Regions from separate parts of the Serratia sp. TSA_105.2 genome, predicted to be linked through region 2. Evidence: predicted binding sites of a transcription regulator. Region 2 holds the regulator's gene; the other holds the start of a gene.
The links. Region 2 encodes PhoB, which activates phosphate uptake and scavenging genes when phosphate is short. Its sites were predicted from a motif close to CTGTCATAAAACTGNCNNAT; they were not measured.
Positions count from the first base shown of each region.

Region 1: pstS (phosphate ABC transporter substrate-binding protein PstS) is a predicted target of PhoB. The motif match lies at 2,779-2,798, and genes of this name have one in related genera.

Region 1 covers NZ_JBQZFT010000006.1:206,195-214,229, forward strand. The annotation lists gene pstA (phosphate ABC transporter permease PstA) at 1-613, opposite strand, end outside; gene pstC (phosphate ABC transporter permease PstC) at 615-1,571, opposite strand; gene pstS (phosphate ABC transporter substrate-binding protein PstS) at 1,663-2,703, opposite strand; gene glmS (glutamine--fructose-6-phosphate transaminase (isomerizing)) at 3,039-4,868, opposite strand; gene glmU (bifunctional UDP-N-acetylglucosamine diphosphorylase/glucosamine-1-phosphate N-acetyltransferase GlmU) at 5,021-6,394, opposite strand; gene ACUTSC_RS18605 (F0F1 ATP synthase subunit epsilon) at 6,685-7,104, opposite strand; gene atpD (F0F1 ATP synthase subunit beta) at 7,125-8,035, opposite strand, start outside.
Region 2 covers NZ_JBQZFT010000002.1:838,215-846,249, reverse strand. The annotation lists gene sbcC (exonuclease subunit SbcC) at 1-2,203, opposite strand, end outside; gene sbcD (exonuclease subunit SbcD) at 2,200-3,432, opposite strand; gene phoB (phosphate response regulator transcription factor PhoB) at 3,648-4,337, shown strand; gene phoR (phosphate regulon sensor histidine kinase PhoR) at 4,362-5,678, shown strand; gene ACUTSC_RS10445 (PstS family phosphate ABC transporter substrate-binding protein) at 5,693-6,655, shown strand; gene brnQ (branched-chain amino acid transport system II carrier protein) at 7,141-8,035, shown strand, end outside.

The DNA of each region.
Region 1 (8,035 bases), on a different contig from region 2:
CCTTCAGCGTGATGGCAGAAATCATGCGCCATTTCGGCGTACCCAGGGCGTACGCGGCCTCGCGCAGCGTATCCGGTACCAGCTTCAGCATGTTTTCGGTGGTGCGAATGACGATCGGCACCTGCAGCAGCGCCAGCGCCACGATGCCGGCCCAGCCGGAGAAGTGTTCCATCTTCGCCACCACGATGGTGTAAACGAACAGGCCCACCACGATCGACGGTGCGGACAGCAGGATATCGTTGATAAAGCGGATCACTTCCGCCAGCCAGGATTTACGGCCGTATTCCGCCAGGTAGATGCCGGCCATGATGCCCAGCGGCGTACCGAAGATGGTCGCCCACAGGATCAACAGGCCGCTGCCGGCGATGGCGTTGGCCAAGCCGCCGCCCGCGGTATTCGGCGGCGGGGTCATTTCGGTGAACAGCGCCAGCGACATACCGTCGAAGCCTTTGGTGACGGTGGCGATCAGGATCCAGATCAACCAGAACAGCCCGAACGCCATGGTCGCCATCGACAGGAACAGCGCGAGGCGGTTTTTCTGCCGGCGCCAGGCCTGCATTTTGCGGCGGCTTTCCGCCAGAACGACTGCGTTTTGCATATCCATCGTCGCCATGTTAACGCCCCTCATTCTTGGCCAGACGCATGATCATCAGTTTCGACAGCGCCAGCACGATAAAGGTGATAACAAACAGAATCAGACCCAGCTCCATCAACGCGGCGGTGTGCACGCCGGACTCGGCTTCGGCGAATTCGTTGGCCAGCGCCGAGGTGATACTGTTGCCCGGCATGTACAGCGAAGCGCTGTCGAGCTGGTAGGTGTTACCGATGATAAAGGTCACCGCCATGGTTTCCCCCAGCGCGCGGCCCAGGCCCAACATCACGCCGCCGATGACGCCGTTTTTGGTGAACGGCAGCACGATGCGCCAGATGACTTCCCAGGTGGTGCAACCGATGCCGTAGGCCGACTCTTTCATCATCACCGGCGTCTGTTCGAACACGTCGCGCATGACCGCGGCGATGTAAGGAATGATCATGATCGCCAGGATCACCCCGGCGGCCAGAATGCCGATGCCGAAGGCCGGGCCGGAGAACAGCTCGCCGACGATCGGAATGCCCGACAGCACTTCGCCCACCGGCGTCTGGAAGTATTCGGCGAACAGCGGGGCGAACACGAACAGGCCCCACATGCCGTAGACGATGCTCGGGATGGCCGCCAGCAGCTCAATGGCGATGCCCAGCGGCCGCTTCAACCAGTTCGGCGCCAGTTCGGTCAGGAACAGCGCGATGCCGAAACTCACCGGCACGGCGATGATCAGCGCGATAAGCGAGGTGACCACGGTACCGTAGATCGGCACCAGCGCGCCGAACTGCTCCGCCGGCGCATCCCATTCTTTGGTCCACAGGAAGGCGAAGCCGAATTTCTGCATGCTTGGCCAGGAGGCGAAGATCAGCGAAACGATGATGCCGCCCAGCAACAATAGGGTAATCAGCGCAGCCAGTCTCACCAGCGCGCTGAAAATGATGTCACCGTTTTTGCCCGGTGCTTTGATGGTCGGCTTGTACTCAGCCATAGATTACTCTCTGTTTGAACCCTGGCAGCCCCAACCGGGATCGGAGCCTGAAGAACTGTGTGGGGCGCGGCGAACCCGCGCCCCTGCGTTGTTAGTACAGCGCTTTACCTGAACTGTCTTTTACGTTGGTTTTCCAGGCCGCGCGAACTTGCTCAACCACTTCTGTCGGCAGGGTGGCGTAATCCAGCTCGTTCGCCTGCTTGGCGCCGGTTTTGTAAGCCCAGTCGAAGAACTTCAGCACTTCGGCGCCCTGAGCAGGGTTTTTCTGCTCTTTGTGCACCAGGATGAAGGTGGTGGAGGTGATTGGCCACACGTTGTCGCCTTTCTGGTCGGTCAGATCCTGAGCGAAGGTCTTGCTCCAATCCACGCCTTTGGCCGCGTTGCTGAAGCTCTCTTCGGTCGGGCTGACCGGTTTGCCGTCGGCGGAAACCAGCTTGGTGTAAGCCAGGTTGTTCTGCTTGGCGTAAGCGTATTCTACGTAGCCGATAGAGCCAGGCAGACGCTGAACGAAGGCGGCGATGCCGTCGTTGCCTTTGCCGCCCAGACCGGTCGGCCAGTTAACGGTAGAACCGGCGCCAATCTTCTCTTTCCACTGCGCGTTGGCCTTGGACAGGTAGCTGGTGAACACGAACGAGGTGCCGGAACCGTCGGCGCGGCGCACCACGGCGATGTTCTGGTCGGGCAGTTTCACGCCTGGATTCAGCTTGGTGATAGCCGGATCGTTCCATTTTTTGACGTTGCCCAGGTAGATATCGCCCAGGGTTTTACCGTCCAGAGTCAGTTCGCCGGATTTGATGCCCGGGATATTCACGGCCAGCACCACGCCGCCGATCACGGTCGGGAACTGGAACAGGCCGTCGGCCGCCAGCTTGTCGTCAGACAGCGGGGCGTCGGAGGCGCCAAAGTCAACGGTGTTGGCCACGATTTGCTTCACGCCGCCAGAGGAGCCGATGCCCTGATAGTTAACTTTGTTGCCGGTTTCTTTCTGATAAGAATCTGCCCACTTGGCGTAAACCGGAGCGGGGAATGTCGCACCTGCACCGGTCAGGCTGGCAGCAGCGAACGCGGACACGGTGGTCAGGGAGAAGGTCGCTGCCACAATACTGGCGACGGTGGTACGCATCAGTTTCATAATCCCTCCTAATGGGATACTTAAAATCGACTTCGAGTCGTTTTAATCAGAGTAAGTATTGCTGCAGGAGGGAAAATAGGACAGTTTGGTGACAGAAAAATGTACGCAATATGACAGTTATATTACAGTGCGTCTGAGGTGTGTTTGTTTATATTAAAATCAATTTGTTACATCAAAAACAGCGCAATTGCCAAGCAATAAAAAAACCGTTTGGCCACGCCCTATCCGCTTGAATATGACAACGTTTATCCCTGAATCGGCGCCGCAGTCATCTTTCGCGTTGCTCATGAAAAAGCCGGCGCTAAGGCCGGCTTTTGTAGTTTACCTGCGGCAGATTACTCTACGGTGACAGACTTCGCCAGGTTGCGCGGCTGGTCAACGTCGGTGCCTTTGATCAGCGCCACGTGGTAAGACAGCAGCTGCAACGGCACGGTGTAGAAGATCGGCGCCACGATTTCCTCGACGTGCGGCAGAGGAATGATGGTCATGCCTTCGCTGCTGACAAAGCCGGCGTCCTGATCGGCGAACACATACAGCTGGCCGCCGCGCGCGCGCACTTCTTCAATGTTGGACTTCAGCTTTTCCAGCAGTTCGTTGTTCGGTGCAACCACAATCACCGGCATATCGGCGTCGATCAGCGCCAGCGGGCCGTGTTTCAGCTCGCCCGCCGCATAAGCTTCGGCGTGAATATAGGAGATCTCTTTCAGCTTCAGCGCCCCTTCCATGGCGATCGGATACTGATCGCCGCGGCCGAGGAACAGCGCATGGTGCTTGTCGGAGAAGCCTTCCGCCAGCGCTTCGATCTCTTTATCCATCGACAGCATCTGCTCGATGCGCGCCGGCAACGCCTGCAGGCCGTGCACGATCTCCTGCTCCACGCTTTCAGCCATGCCTTTCAGACGGCCCAGACGCGCCACCAGCATCAGCAGCACGGTGAGCTGCGTGGTGAAGGCTTTGGTCGAAGCTACGCCGATTTCCGTGCCGGCCTTGGTCATCAACGCCAGATCGGATTCGCGCACCAGCGAAGAACCCGCAACGTTACAAACGGCCAGCGAACCGAGATAACCCAGCTCTTTGGACAGGCGCAGCGCCGCTAATGTGTCGGCGGTTTCGCCGGACTGCGACAGGGTGATGATCAGGCTGCCTGGACGCACCGCCGATTTGCGGTAACGGAACTCTGACGCGATCTCGACATCGCATGGCACGCCGGCCAACGCTTCAAACCAGTAGCGCGCCACCATGCCGGAGTGGTAAGAAGTGCCACAGGCAATGATCTGTACGTGCTGCACCTTGGCCAGCAGCTCGTCGGCGCGCGGGCCCAGCTCGCTCAGATTGATTTGGCCATGGCTGAAACGCCCTTCCAGGGTATTTTTCAGCGCCAGCGGCTGTTCGTAGATCTCTTTTTGCATGTAGTGACGGTAAGCGCCCTTGTCACCGGCGTCATACTGCACCTGGGATTCGATCTCAGGGCGCTCGATGGCGTTGCCCTGCTTGTCGAAGATGTTGACAGTGCGGCGAGTCACTTCCACCACGTCGCCTTCTTCCAGGAAGATGAAGCGGCGGGTGACCGGCAGCAGCGCCAGCTGGTCGGAAGCAATGAAGTTTTCCCCGACGCCGCGGCCGATAACCAACGGGCTGCCGGAGCGCGCAGCGACCAATACGCTCGGATCGCGGCTGTCCATCACCACGGTGCCGTAAGCGCCGCGCAGCTGTGGGATCACGCGCTGAACCACTTCCAGCAGCGTACCGCCTTGCAGTTGTTCCCAGTGCACCAAGTGCGCAATCACTTCGGTGTCGGTTTCGGAGCTGAAGCGATAACCGCGTTCGATCAGCAGTTCGCGCAGCGGTTCATGGTTTTCGATGATGCCGTTATGCACTACGGTAATGTAGTCGGAAACATGCGGGTGCGCGTTCGCCTCGGTCGGTTCACCGTGCGTTGCCCAACGGGTGTGAGCGATGCCGGTACCGCCGTGCAGATCGGTCTGCTCCGCCGCTTCGGCCAGTTTTTGCACCTTGCCTACGCGGCGCAGGCGGCTGACGTTGCCTTTCTCGTCGACCACCGCCAGACCGGCGGAGTCATAACCGCGGTACTCGAGACGACGTAAACCTTCCAACAGGATTTCTGCGATATCACGTTGCGCTACTGCGCCTACAATTCCACACATCAATTATATTCCTAATGAACGCCCTTCATGGGCGCTTTCGATGCCTTGACCTGATTTTTGCCGGTTTTTACCGTGCGCCCCCCGAGCCTGTAGATGGTGGGGGTTATTATGTTTTGTATTGGGCTCGTGAACGGAGCCCAACGCAAAACACACTATGACTTCTTCTTCACCGGACGTTGCCAGCCCTGAATGTGCACCTGCTTGACGCGGCTCAGCACCAGTTCGTTCTCAGCGATATCGCGCGTCACCGTGGTGCCGGCGGCGATGGTGGAGCCTTTGCCGACCGACACCGGCGCCACCAGCTGAGTATCGGAACCGACGAATACGCCGTCGCCGATTACCGTCTTGTGCTTGTTGGCGCCATCGTAGTTGCAGGTGATGGTGCCGGCGCCGATATTCACGTCATCGCCAATTTCGGCATCGCCCAGGTAGCTGAGGTGGCCGGCCTTGGAGCCTTTGCCCAGGCGCGCCTTTTTCATTTCCACGAAGTTGCCGACGTGAGCCCCTGCCGCCAGCTCCGCGCCTGGGCGCAGGCGGGCGAACGGCCCCACGGTGCAGTCGGCTTCCAGCACGCTGTCTTCCAGCACGCTGTAAGGGCTGATCTCGCAGTCATCGCCAATCACGCAGTTTTTCAGCACGCAGCCGGCGCCGATTTTCACCCGGTCGCCCAGCTTGACGTGACCTTCGATAATCACATTCGCATCAATAGTGATGTCTCGGCCGTGAACAAGTTCCCCGCGCAGATCGAAACGCGCCGGATCCAGCAGCATCACGCCGGCCAACAGCAGCTTTTCAGACTGTTCCGACTGGAATACGCGCTCCAGGGTCGCCAACTGCAGGCGGTTGTTTACGCCTTCCACTTCGCTCAGGCGCGACGGGTGTACAGCCTCGATTTTTTTGCCGTCGGCATGGGCCAAGGCAATGATATCGGTGATGTAAAACTCGCCCTGTGCGTTGTCGTTATTCAACATCCCCAGCCAGCGCTTCAGATCGCGCCCGTTCGCCACCAGGATGCCGGTATTGATTTCGTTAATCTGGCGCTGCGCCTCGCTGGCATCCTTGTGTTCGACGATGCCCACCACGTTGCCCTGCTCGCGCACGATACGGCCGTAACCGCTTGGATCGTCCAGCTTGACCGTCAGCAGACCGATGCCGCCCTGCGGTTTGGCCGCCAGCAGGCGTTGCAACGTATCTACGGAGATCAACGGCACATCGCCGTACAACATCAGCACGTCTTCATCGTCGGCAAAGTGCGGCGCAGCCTGCTGCATTGCATGACCGGTACCCAGTTGCTCGGCCTGCAGCACCCAGTTCAGCGCGCCGTCAGTCAGCGTGCTTTTCAACAAATCGCCGCCGTGGCCGTATACCAGGTGAACATGTTGCGCGCCCAGTTTCATCGCGGCATCAATGACGTGCTGCACCATCGGCTTGCCGGCCAAAGGATGCAACACTTTGGGAAGATCGGAATACATGCGCGTACCCTTGCCTGCGGCGAGGATGACCACGCTCATTGCGCTGTTCGACATAAGCAACCTGATAACTCCATTTTGATAGACGAAAGTAAAACCGTTTAGCGACGATATTACTACATATTTCTCATCACGAACCCGGCGCAGGCCGCGCGGCTCTTGGCCTGTCGCCATCATGGCCGATTCGGCTTCAGGACGAAAAAACTGTCGGCGATCGACGACATTTATTTCCCGATATCAGGGGTTATACACCACACCGCCCGCCGGGCTGAAATGCTTATTTTAAAGTAAAAAAAAAGCGACCCTATAGGCCGCTTTCTTAAAGTTGGGTGCCAGGCACCCAAACATTACATCGCTTTTCTGGTGAGCTCGATAACGCGCAGTTTTGCGATCGCTTTCGCCAGTTCAGCGGATGCCTGAGCATAGTCGACATCGCCATGAGAGCTGCGAATGTGTTCTTCAGCTTTACGCTTAGCTTCCAACGCTCTCGCTTCGTCGAGGTCAGTACCACGGATAGCAGTGTCCGCCAGCACGGTAACCACGCTCGGCTGCACCTCAAGGATGCCGCCGGACAGGTAGATGAACTCTTCTTCACCGTGCTGCTTAACAATACGCACCATGCCAGGCTTGATGGCAGTCAGCAGCGGCGCATGGCCAGGGAAGATCCCCAGTTCACCTTCGCTGCCTGTCACCTGGATCTTCTGCACCAGGCCGGAAAACATCTGTTTTTCCGCGCTGACTACATCCAGATGGTAAGTCATAGCCATATCACCCTCCTCTCAAGGCGTTACAGTTTCTTGGCTTTTTCCACTGCTTCTTCAATGGTGCCAACCATGTAGAACGCCTGCTCCGGCAGGTGGTCATAGTCGCCGTCCATAATGCCTTTGAAACCACGGATGGTGTCTTTCAGCGATACGAACTTGCCCGGAGAACCGGTGAAGACTTCTGCCACGAAGAACGGCTGAGACAGGAAACGTTGGATCTTACGCGCACGGGATACGACCAGTTTGTCTTCTTCAGACAGCTCGTCCATACCCAGGATCGCGATGATATCTTTCAGTTCCTGGTAGCGTTGCAGAATAGACTGCACGCCACGCGCTACGTCGTAGTGCTCCTGGCCAACAACCAGCGGATCCAGCTGACGGCTGGTGGAGTCCAGCGGATCAACGGCCGGGTAGATACCCAGAGAAGCGATGTTACGGCTCAGTACCACAGTTGCGTCCAAGTGCGCAAAGGTGGTGGCTGGTGACGGGTCAGTCAAGTCATCCGCAGGAACGTAAACGGCCTGTACGGAAGTGATGGAACCGGTCTTGGTCGAGGTGATACGTTCTTGCAGAACGCCCATCTCTTCCGCCAGCGTTGGCTGATAACCTACCGCGGATGGCATACGGCCCAGAAGTGCGGACACTTCGGTACCGGCCAGGGTGTAACGGTAGATGTTGTCAACGAACAGCAGAACGTCACGGCCTTCGTCACGGAATTTCTCCGCCATGGTCAGACCGGTCAGCGCAACGCGCAGACGGTTACCCGGTGGCTCGTTCATCTGGCCGTAAACCAGGGATACTTTGTCCAGAACGTTGGAGTCGGTCATTTCGTGGTAGAAGTCGTTACCCTCACGAGTACGCTCGCCCACGCCCGCAAACACGGAATAACCGGAGTGCTCGATCGCGATGTTACGGATCAGCTCCATCATGTTTA
Region 2 (8,035 bases):
GTTCGCGCACCTCGGCGATCCGCTGTTCGCCGAACAGCGCCAGCCGCTGCGCGCGCCGTTCGGCAAGGGTTTTCTCGCCTTCCTGCCAGCGTTGATGCAGGTCTTGCTGCTGTTGCAGGCTGTCGGCGTGGGTTTTCTGCAGCAGCGTAAAGCGCTCTTCGAGCAGCGCCAGCTGTTGCTGCGCCTGCTGCTGCTGCGTTTGCAGAGCGGCGAGCGCGTCTTTTGCCTGCTGTACCGCCTGCGCCGCCTGTTCATGCTGCTGCAGCGCGTGCTGCCCACGCCGCTCTTCGTCGTCGCAGCCGCTCAGCCAGGCGCTGAGTTGCTCGCCCTCCGCCAGCGTAAAGTCGAATGCCAGCGGCGCGCTGAGCTGCTGCCACTGTTGCTGTTGGGCAGCCAGTTGCTGCTCATCCTGCGCGATAGCCTGTTGCTGGCGTTGCTGCTGCTCTTGCAGGCCTTCACAGCGGGTGCGCAGCTCGGTGCCCTGGGTTTGCAGTTTCTCGGCAAGGGTGCGCATCTCAACCAAGCGTTGTTCCGTCGCCGAAGGCTGCACCGCCTGATATTGCTCCACCGCCGGGTGGCTGGTGGAGCCGCACAGCGGGCAGGGGGCGCCGCTCTGCAACAGGGCGCGCTCCGCTTCCAGGCTGACGATGCGTTTTTCCAGCTCGTGGATCCGCTCCACTTCCTGCAGCTGTGCCTTGTGCTGTTTGAATTGCTGACGCGCGTTCTCCAGTTGGTGTTGCAGCCCGGCGAGCTGCATTTGCCGCTCGGCGTGTTCCGCCTGTTGCCGAGCCAGACGCTCGCGGGTCTGACGGTAAAGGGAAGAGAGCGTGAATAACTGCTGGCGCGTCGGGCGCAGATCCGCCAGAGCGCTCAGGCGCTGGCGCAGCGGGGCCAGCGGGGTTTGCGCCTCCAGCGCCTGCCGTTGTTGCTGTTGAGCGGCCAGCGCTTCGGTCAGCGCGTTCAACCGCTGCTGATGCTGTGCGGCCTGCGCTGTCAGTTGGCTGCGCTGGGTGGTGAGCTGCTCCAGTGCGGTCTGCTGCTGGGCGCACTGCTGCGCGGCGGCATCGCCGGCCTGTCGCCGCTCGGCCTGCGTCGACTGCAGTTGGGCGATCTGATGGTCGAGCGGGGCGACCTGGTCATCGATCAGCTGTTGCTGCTGCCGCATATGCTCGGCATGGGCTTGCTGCGCCTGACGGGCCTTTTCCACCACCAGCTGCAGCGGCGCCAGCTGCGCCGAGTGCTGCTCCTGTTGCTGCGTCAGCTGGGCTGCCTGCTGTTGTAGCGTCTGCAGCTCGGCGCGGCAGCGATCGCGTTCGCCGCGCAGCGGCCGCAATTTCTCGGCCGGTTCGCTGAGCGCCAGCCGCTGCAGCTGCGGGGCGGCCTCGGCCTGCTCGCGCTGGGCGGTTTCCAGCCGTAGTTGACCCTCATTCTGCTGTTGCTGGAGGCGCTGCCATTGCTGCAGCCAGCTCAGCGCCTGTTGCTGTTGCTGGGCTTGCTTGCCGAGAGCGCTTTCCTGCGCGCTCAGCGCCGCCAGCCGTTCAGTCAGGGAGTGGCGCTGTTCATCGTTCAGCAGCTCGATGCCGCTGGCGCGCTGGTGCAACGCATCCAGGTCGGTTTTGGCCTGCTTGTGGGATTCGAACACCTGTTCGGACAGCCGCCCGTAGATTTCGGTGCCGGTCAGCTCTTCCAACAGCTCGGCGCGATCGTTGGCGTCGGCGTTGAGGAACGCGGCGAACTGCCCCTGAGACAGCATCATCGATTTGGTGAAGCGGCCGAAGTCCAGCCCGGTGATGGCAGCGGTGATCTCCAGCTTATCGCGCACTTTATCCGTCAGGATCTTGCCGTCCTCGCGGCGCGCCAGTTCGACCTTCGGTGCCTGCAGATTGCCGTCCGGCGCGTTTTTGGCGCGGCGCTGGCTCCAGAAGGCGCGATAGCCGACGCCCTTGACCTCGAATTCGACCTCCGCCAGCGATTCTGCGGTGTGGCGGGTCATCAGTTCATTCTGGCTCGGCGTGACGTTGAGACGCGGCGTCTGGTGGTACAGCGCCAGGCAGATGGCGTCCAGCAGGGTAGTTTTGCCCGCGCCGGTCGGGCCGGTAATGGCGAACAGGCCGTTGCTGGCGAACGGCTCGGCGGTGAAGTCAATTTTCCACTCGCCCTGCAGCGAGTTGAGGTTTTTTAACCGCAGGCTGAGGATCTTCATGGTTGGGTCTCCTCAGGATTGTGCTGCACCGCCTCGACCACCTGGCGGAACAGTTGATGCATCCGCCGTTGGCGCGCTTCGGGCATGTCGGCCTCCTGCGCCAGGCGCCGTTCGAACACCTCATTGACGCTCAGCTCGTTCAGCGTTTCTTTATCCTGCTGCGCGATCGCCTGGCGGCGTTGCTCTTTGCTGCGCCGCAGTAGCACCACTTCCACCGGCAGCTCATCCGCCATCAGCTGGATGCGGCGTTGGATATCGCTGAGGTAGTCCTGCGTCGCCACTTCGATATCCAGCCACACCGGCAGCTCGCCGGCATAGTCGGCAAATTGCTGCAGCTGCCGTTCGATCTCGGCCAGATCGCCTTTGATCAGCTGCATGGGCTGGAACTGCGGGATCGTTAACGCCTCTACCTGCTGCAGGGCGCCGTCGGCGAAATCGACCAGGAAGACGCTTTTGGCTTTGCCCAGTTCATCGAAGCTGAGCGGAATCGGTGAACCGCTATAGCGAATATGTTCCGACTTGGCGACGTTCTGCGCGCGGTGAATGTGGCCCAGCGCGATGTAATCGGCAGGGGGGAAGGCCTGCGCCGGGAAGGCGTCGAGGGTGCCGATATAGATGTCGCGCACCGAGTCGGAGGTGGTGACGCCGACGGTGGTCAGGTGGCCGGTGGCGACGATCGGCAGCGGCAGGCCCAGCCGCTCGCGGCGGTCGCAGGCCGCCTGATACAGCGTTTGGTAATGTTCGGCGATGGCTTCCTGCAGCGCCTGCTGTTTTTGCGCGCCGGATTCGCCGGCGCGGCTGGTGAGCAGATCGCGCGGCCGCAGGAACGGGATGGCGCACAGCACGGCGCCCGGCTGGCCGTCGCGCCGATTCAGCACCACGATCTGCTGCTCAAGGGAGCCCTGCGCACTCGCGATCACCGTGGTGTTCAGGCAAGAGAGCAGTTCCCGCGATTCGTTCAGCGTCGCTACCGAGTCGTGGTTGCCGCCCAACACCACCAGTTGGCAGCCGGTGCGCTGCAGTTCCACCACGAAGCGGTTGTACAGCTCGCGGGCGTAGCTGGGCGGCGAGCCGGTATCGAACAGATCCCCGGCGACGATCAGCGCATCCACCTGCTGCTGCTCGATCTGTTCGATCAGCCAGTTCAGAAAAGCCTGGTGCTCGGCGGCGCGGCTTTTGGTGAAAAAGTACTGGCCAAGATGCCAGTCAGAGGTGTGGATCAGGCGCATGACACTCCCGGATGCAAAAGTAATGGCGATGATTATAAAGGCCGCGGCGGCGGCTGTCCCGACGCAATGGCGACGACTACGGAATGATTTTTCTTTGCGCCGGGAAATAATCGCTATGCTTACTGCCTATAACAGCCGCTTTTTTTCATAAAAGTGTCACAAAACTGACGCATAATGGCGCCCGCAAAGTCGCTAACACATTGGCAGGATTGACGATGGCAAGACGCATACTGGTGGTGGAAGACGAAGCGCCGATCCGTGAGATGGTGTGCTTTGTGTTGGAACAGAATGGTTACCAACCGTTGGAAGCCGAGGATTATGACAGCGCCGTGACGCGCCTGTCTGAGCCGTTCCCTGATTTGGTGTTGCTCGACTGGATGTTGCCCGGCGGTTCCGGCATTCAGTTTATCAAACATATGAAGCGCGAAGCGCTGACCCGCGATATTCCGGTCATGATGCTGACCGCGCGTGGCGAAGAGGAAGACCGCGTGCGCGGCCTGGAAGTGGGGGCGGATGATTACATTACCAAGCCGTTCTCGCCCAAGGAGCTGGTGGCGCGCATCAAGGCGGTCATGCGCCGCATTTCACCGATGGCGGTGGAAGAAGTGATTGAAATGCAAGGGCTGAGCCTGGATCCGTCCTCCCACCGCGTGATGGCTAACGATCAGGCGCTGGACATGGGGCCGACCGAGTTCAAGCTGCTGCACTTCTTTATGACCCACCCGGAGCGGGTTTATAGCCGTGAGCAGTTGCTTAATCACGTCTGGGGCACTAACGTTTATGTGGAAGACCGTACCGTTGACGTGCATATCCGTCGGCTCCGCAAGGCGTTAGAAACCAGTGGGCATGATAAAATGGTTCAAACCGTTCGGGGCACCGGCTACCGGTTCTCAACGCGCTACTGATCGCGCCGCGCTGGAGAATATGCCGTGTTAGAACGTCTGTCGTGGAAGAGGCTGGCTCTGGAGCTGGCTCTTTTTTGTCTGCCCGCCTTATTGCTGGGGCTGATTTTCGGTTATCTGCCCTGGTTCCTGCTGGCCTCCGCGCTGGCGGCGCTGGTGTGGAATTTCTACAACCAGCTCAAACTCTCCCATTGGCTGTGGATCGACCGCAGTATGACACCGCCGCCCGGCCGCTGGAGCTGGGAGCCGCTGTTCTATGGCCTGTATCAGATGCAGCAGCGCAATCGCCGCCGCCGGCGCGAGCTGGCGCTGCTGATCAAGCGCTTTCGCAGCGGGGCCGAATCGCTGCCTGATGCGGTGGTGATGACCACCGTCGAAGGCAATATCTTCTGGTGTAATGGGCTGGCGCAGCATCTGCTCGGCTTTCGCTGGCCGGAAGACAACGGCCAGCACATCCTCAACCTGTTGCGTTATCCGGAATTCAGCCACTACCTGCAACAGCAAGAGTTCTCGCGCCCGCTGACGCTGCAGCTGAACAACGAACACTACGTCGAATTCCGCGTGATGCCTTATTCCGAAGGGCAACTGCTGATGGTGGCGCGCGACGTCACCCAGATGCGCCAGCTGGAGGGCGCGCGGCGCAACTTCTTCGCCAACGTCAGCCATGAACTGCGCACGCCGCTGACGGTGCTGCAGGGCTACCTGGAGATGATGGGCGACGAAGAGCAAGACGGCTCGCTGCGCAGCAAGGCGCTCGGCACCATGCAAGAGCAGACCCGCCGGATGGACGGGCTGGTCAAGCAGCTGCTGACGTTGTCGCGCATCGAGGCGGCGCCCAATGTCGACATGAACGAGCGGGTGGATATCCCGCTGATGCTGCGGGTGTTGCAGCGCGAGGCGCAGTCGCTGAGCGGCGGCAATCACGAGATCAGCTTCCGGGTTAACGAACAACTCAACGTGTTCGGTAATGAAGACCAGTTGCGCAGCGCGGTGTCTAACCTGGTGTACAACGCGGTTAATCATACGCCGAAGGGCACCCATATCGAAGTGAGCTGGCAGCAAACGGCGCACGGCGCGCAGTTCCAGGTCAGCGATAACGGGCCGGGCATCGCCGCCGAACACCTTCCGCGCCTGACCGAGCGTTTTTACCGCGTCGACAAGGCCCGTTCGCGCCAAACCGGCGGCAGCGGGCTGGGGCTGGCGATCGTCAAACACGCGCTCAGCCATCACGACGCGCGGCTGGAGATCCTCAGCGAGCCGGGGATCGGCACCCGCTTTATCTTTACCTTACCCAACCGGTTGATTGTTCCCGCCGCTTTATCAGAGAATGCGGTGAAAAATTAACGCGAGACACCGGTATGACCCGAATAACCCGAGGGCTGTTGCTTTGCCTGGCGCTGCTGGCCGGACGCGGCGCGCTGGCGCAGCCCGACGGCATGCTGGCGGGCAACCTGTCCAGCGTCGGCTCCGACACCCTGGCGAATCTGATGGCGCTGTGGGCGCAGGACTTCAGTCAGCATTACCCCAACGTTAACCTGCAGATCCAGGCCGCCGGCTCGTCGACCGCGCCGACCGCGTTGGCGGCGGGCGCCGCGCAGCTGGGCCCGATGAGCCGGCCGATGAAGGCGGCCGAGGTTTCGGCGTTCGAACACCGTTACGGCTACGCGCCGCTGGCGGTGCCGGTGGCGGTGGATGCGCTGGTGGTGTTGGTGCATCAGGACAACCCGCTGCGCGGTCTCAATCTGCAGCAGCTCGATCGTATTTTCTCCGCCACTCGGCGCTGCGGTGAAAGCAAACCGCTGACGCGTTGGGGCGAGCTGGGGCTCAGCGGCGACTGGGCAACGCGCTCGCTGCAGCGCTTCGGCCGCAATTCGGCGTCCGGCACCTACGGCTATTTCAAACTGCGCGCGCTGTGCGGCGGCGATTTTATGCCGCGCGTCAATGAGCTGCCCGGTTCGGCTTCGGTGGTGCAGGCGGTGGCCGGTTCGCTCAACGGCATCGGCTATGCCAGCATCGGCTTTCGCGCCAGCGGCGTGCGGCTGCTGCCGTTGGCGGAGTCGGGAGAAGACTATGTCGCGCCTACCGCCGCCAACGTGCGCAACGATCGCTACCCGCTGTCGCGCTATCTCTATATCTATATCAACAAAGCCCCCAATCAACCGCTCGAGCCGCTGACCGCCGCGTTCCTCGACCGCGTGCTGTCGACCGCAGGGCAGAGCCTGGTCAATCACGACGGCTATCTGCCGCTACCGCCGGCCGCCCTGCAGAAGACCCGCCAGGCGCTCGGCTTGCAGCCGCTCGCGTCGGTCACGGTGCAATAAGCGGCAAAAAACGGCGTAATTTTCGCCTTTTTTCACGGCCAAACGGAGCTTATGCCACGCGAAAACCGGGCATTTATTGGCGTTTTCGCGCGGTAAAGCGGTATATGCTTCACGTTTCGTGAATCTGTTGTTCAAAAATGATACAAATCATGTAGTGTATATTTATTGATAGCCAATATGATCGACTGGTGGCTAAAGTTTATATGGTTGATAGCTCTGCTTTTCGCCGTGCGTCTTGCCTTGAAGCGCTATAAACGTTTACCTTAACCCTCGTTGTCGGATTAAACCTCCATTTTTATAACTCCTAAAATTTTGCCCATCTTCATGAGTGGCCACTTTCGAATAGGGACATAAACGCCGGATCGACTGCGTTTAGGGTGCTTATTTGGCGCTGCAACGATCGGGCATGCCGGCAACCGGGTGGGGCGTCACGCCATCACGCTATCGGACACTATTTTTCATTTGAACAGGCAACACGACATCGTATGAGTCATCGTTTAACGTCAAAAGATATCCTGGCACTGGGCTTCATGACCTTTGCCTTATTCGTTGGGGCCGGGAACATCATCTTCCCGCCGATGGTCGGCTTGCAGTCCGGTGAACACGTCTGGATCGCGGCGCTGGGCTTTCTGATCACCGCCGTCGGTCTGCCGGTCATTACCGTCATCGCGCTGGCGCGCGTCGGCGGCGGCATCGACGCCCTCAGTTCGCCGATCGGCCGCGGCGCCGGCCTGCTGCTGGCGACCGTCTGCTACCTGGCCGTCGGCCCGCTGTTCGCCACGCCGCGTACCGCCACCGTGTCCTTTGAAGTGGGCATCGCCCCGCTGACCGGCGACGGCGCCATGCCGCTGTTCATCTACAGCTTGGTGTACTTCGCGCTGGTGATCGGCATCTCCCTGTATCCGGGCCGCCTGCTCGACACCGTCGGCCACGTGCTGGCACCGCTGAAGATTGTGGCGCTGGCCGTATTGGGCATCGCCGCGCTGCTGTGGCCTGCCGGCGCGCCGATCCCGGCGACGGCGGCTTACCAGAGCGTGCCTTTCTCCTCCGGTTTCGTTAACGGCTATCTGACCATGGATACGCTGGGTGCGCTGGTATTCGGCATCGTTATCGTCAATGCGGCGCGCTCGCGCGGCGTGAAAGACGCCGGTCTGTTGACCCGTTACACCATCTTGGCCGGTTTGATCGCCGGCGTGGGCCTGACGCTGGTTTACCTGAGCCTGTTCAAGCTGGGCTCCGGCAGCGGCGCGCTGGTGCCTGACGCCACCAACGGCGCGGTGATCCTGCACGCTTACGTTCAGAACACCTTTGGCGGCCTCGGCAGCTTCTTCCTGGCGGCGCTGATCTTCATCGCCTGTATGGTGACCGCGGTCGGCCTGA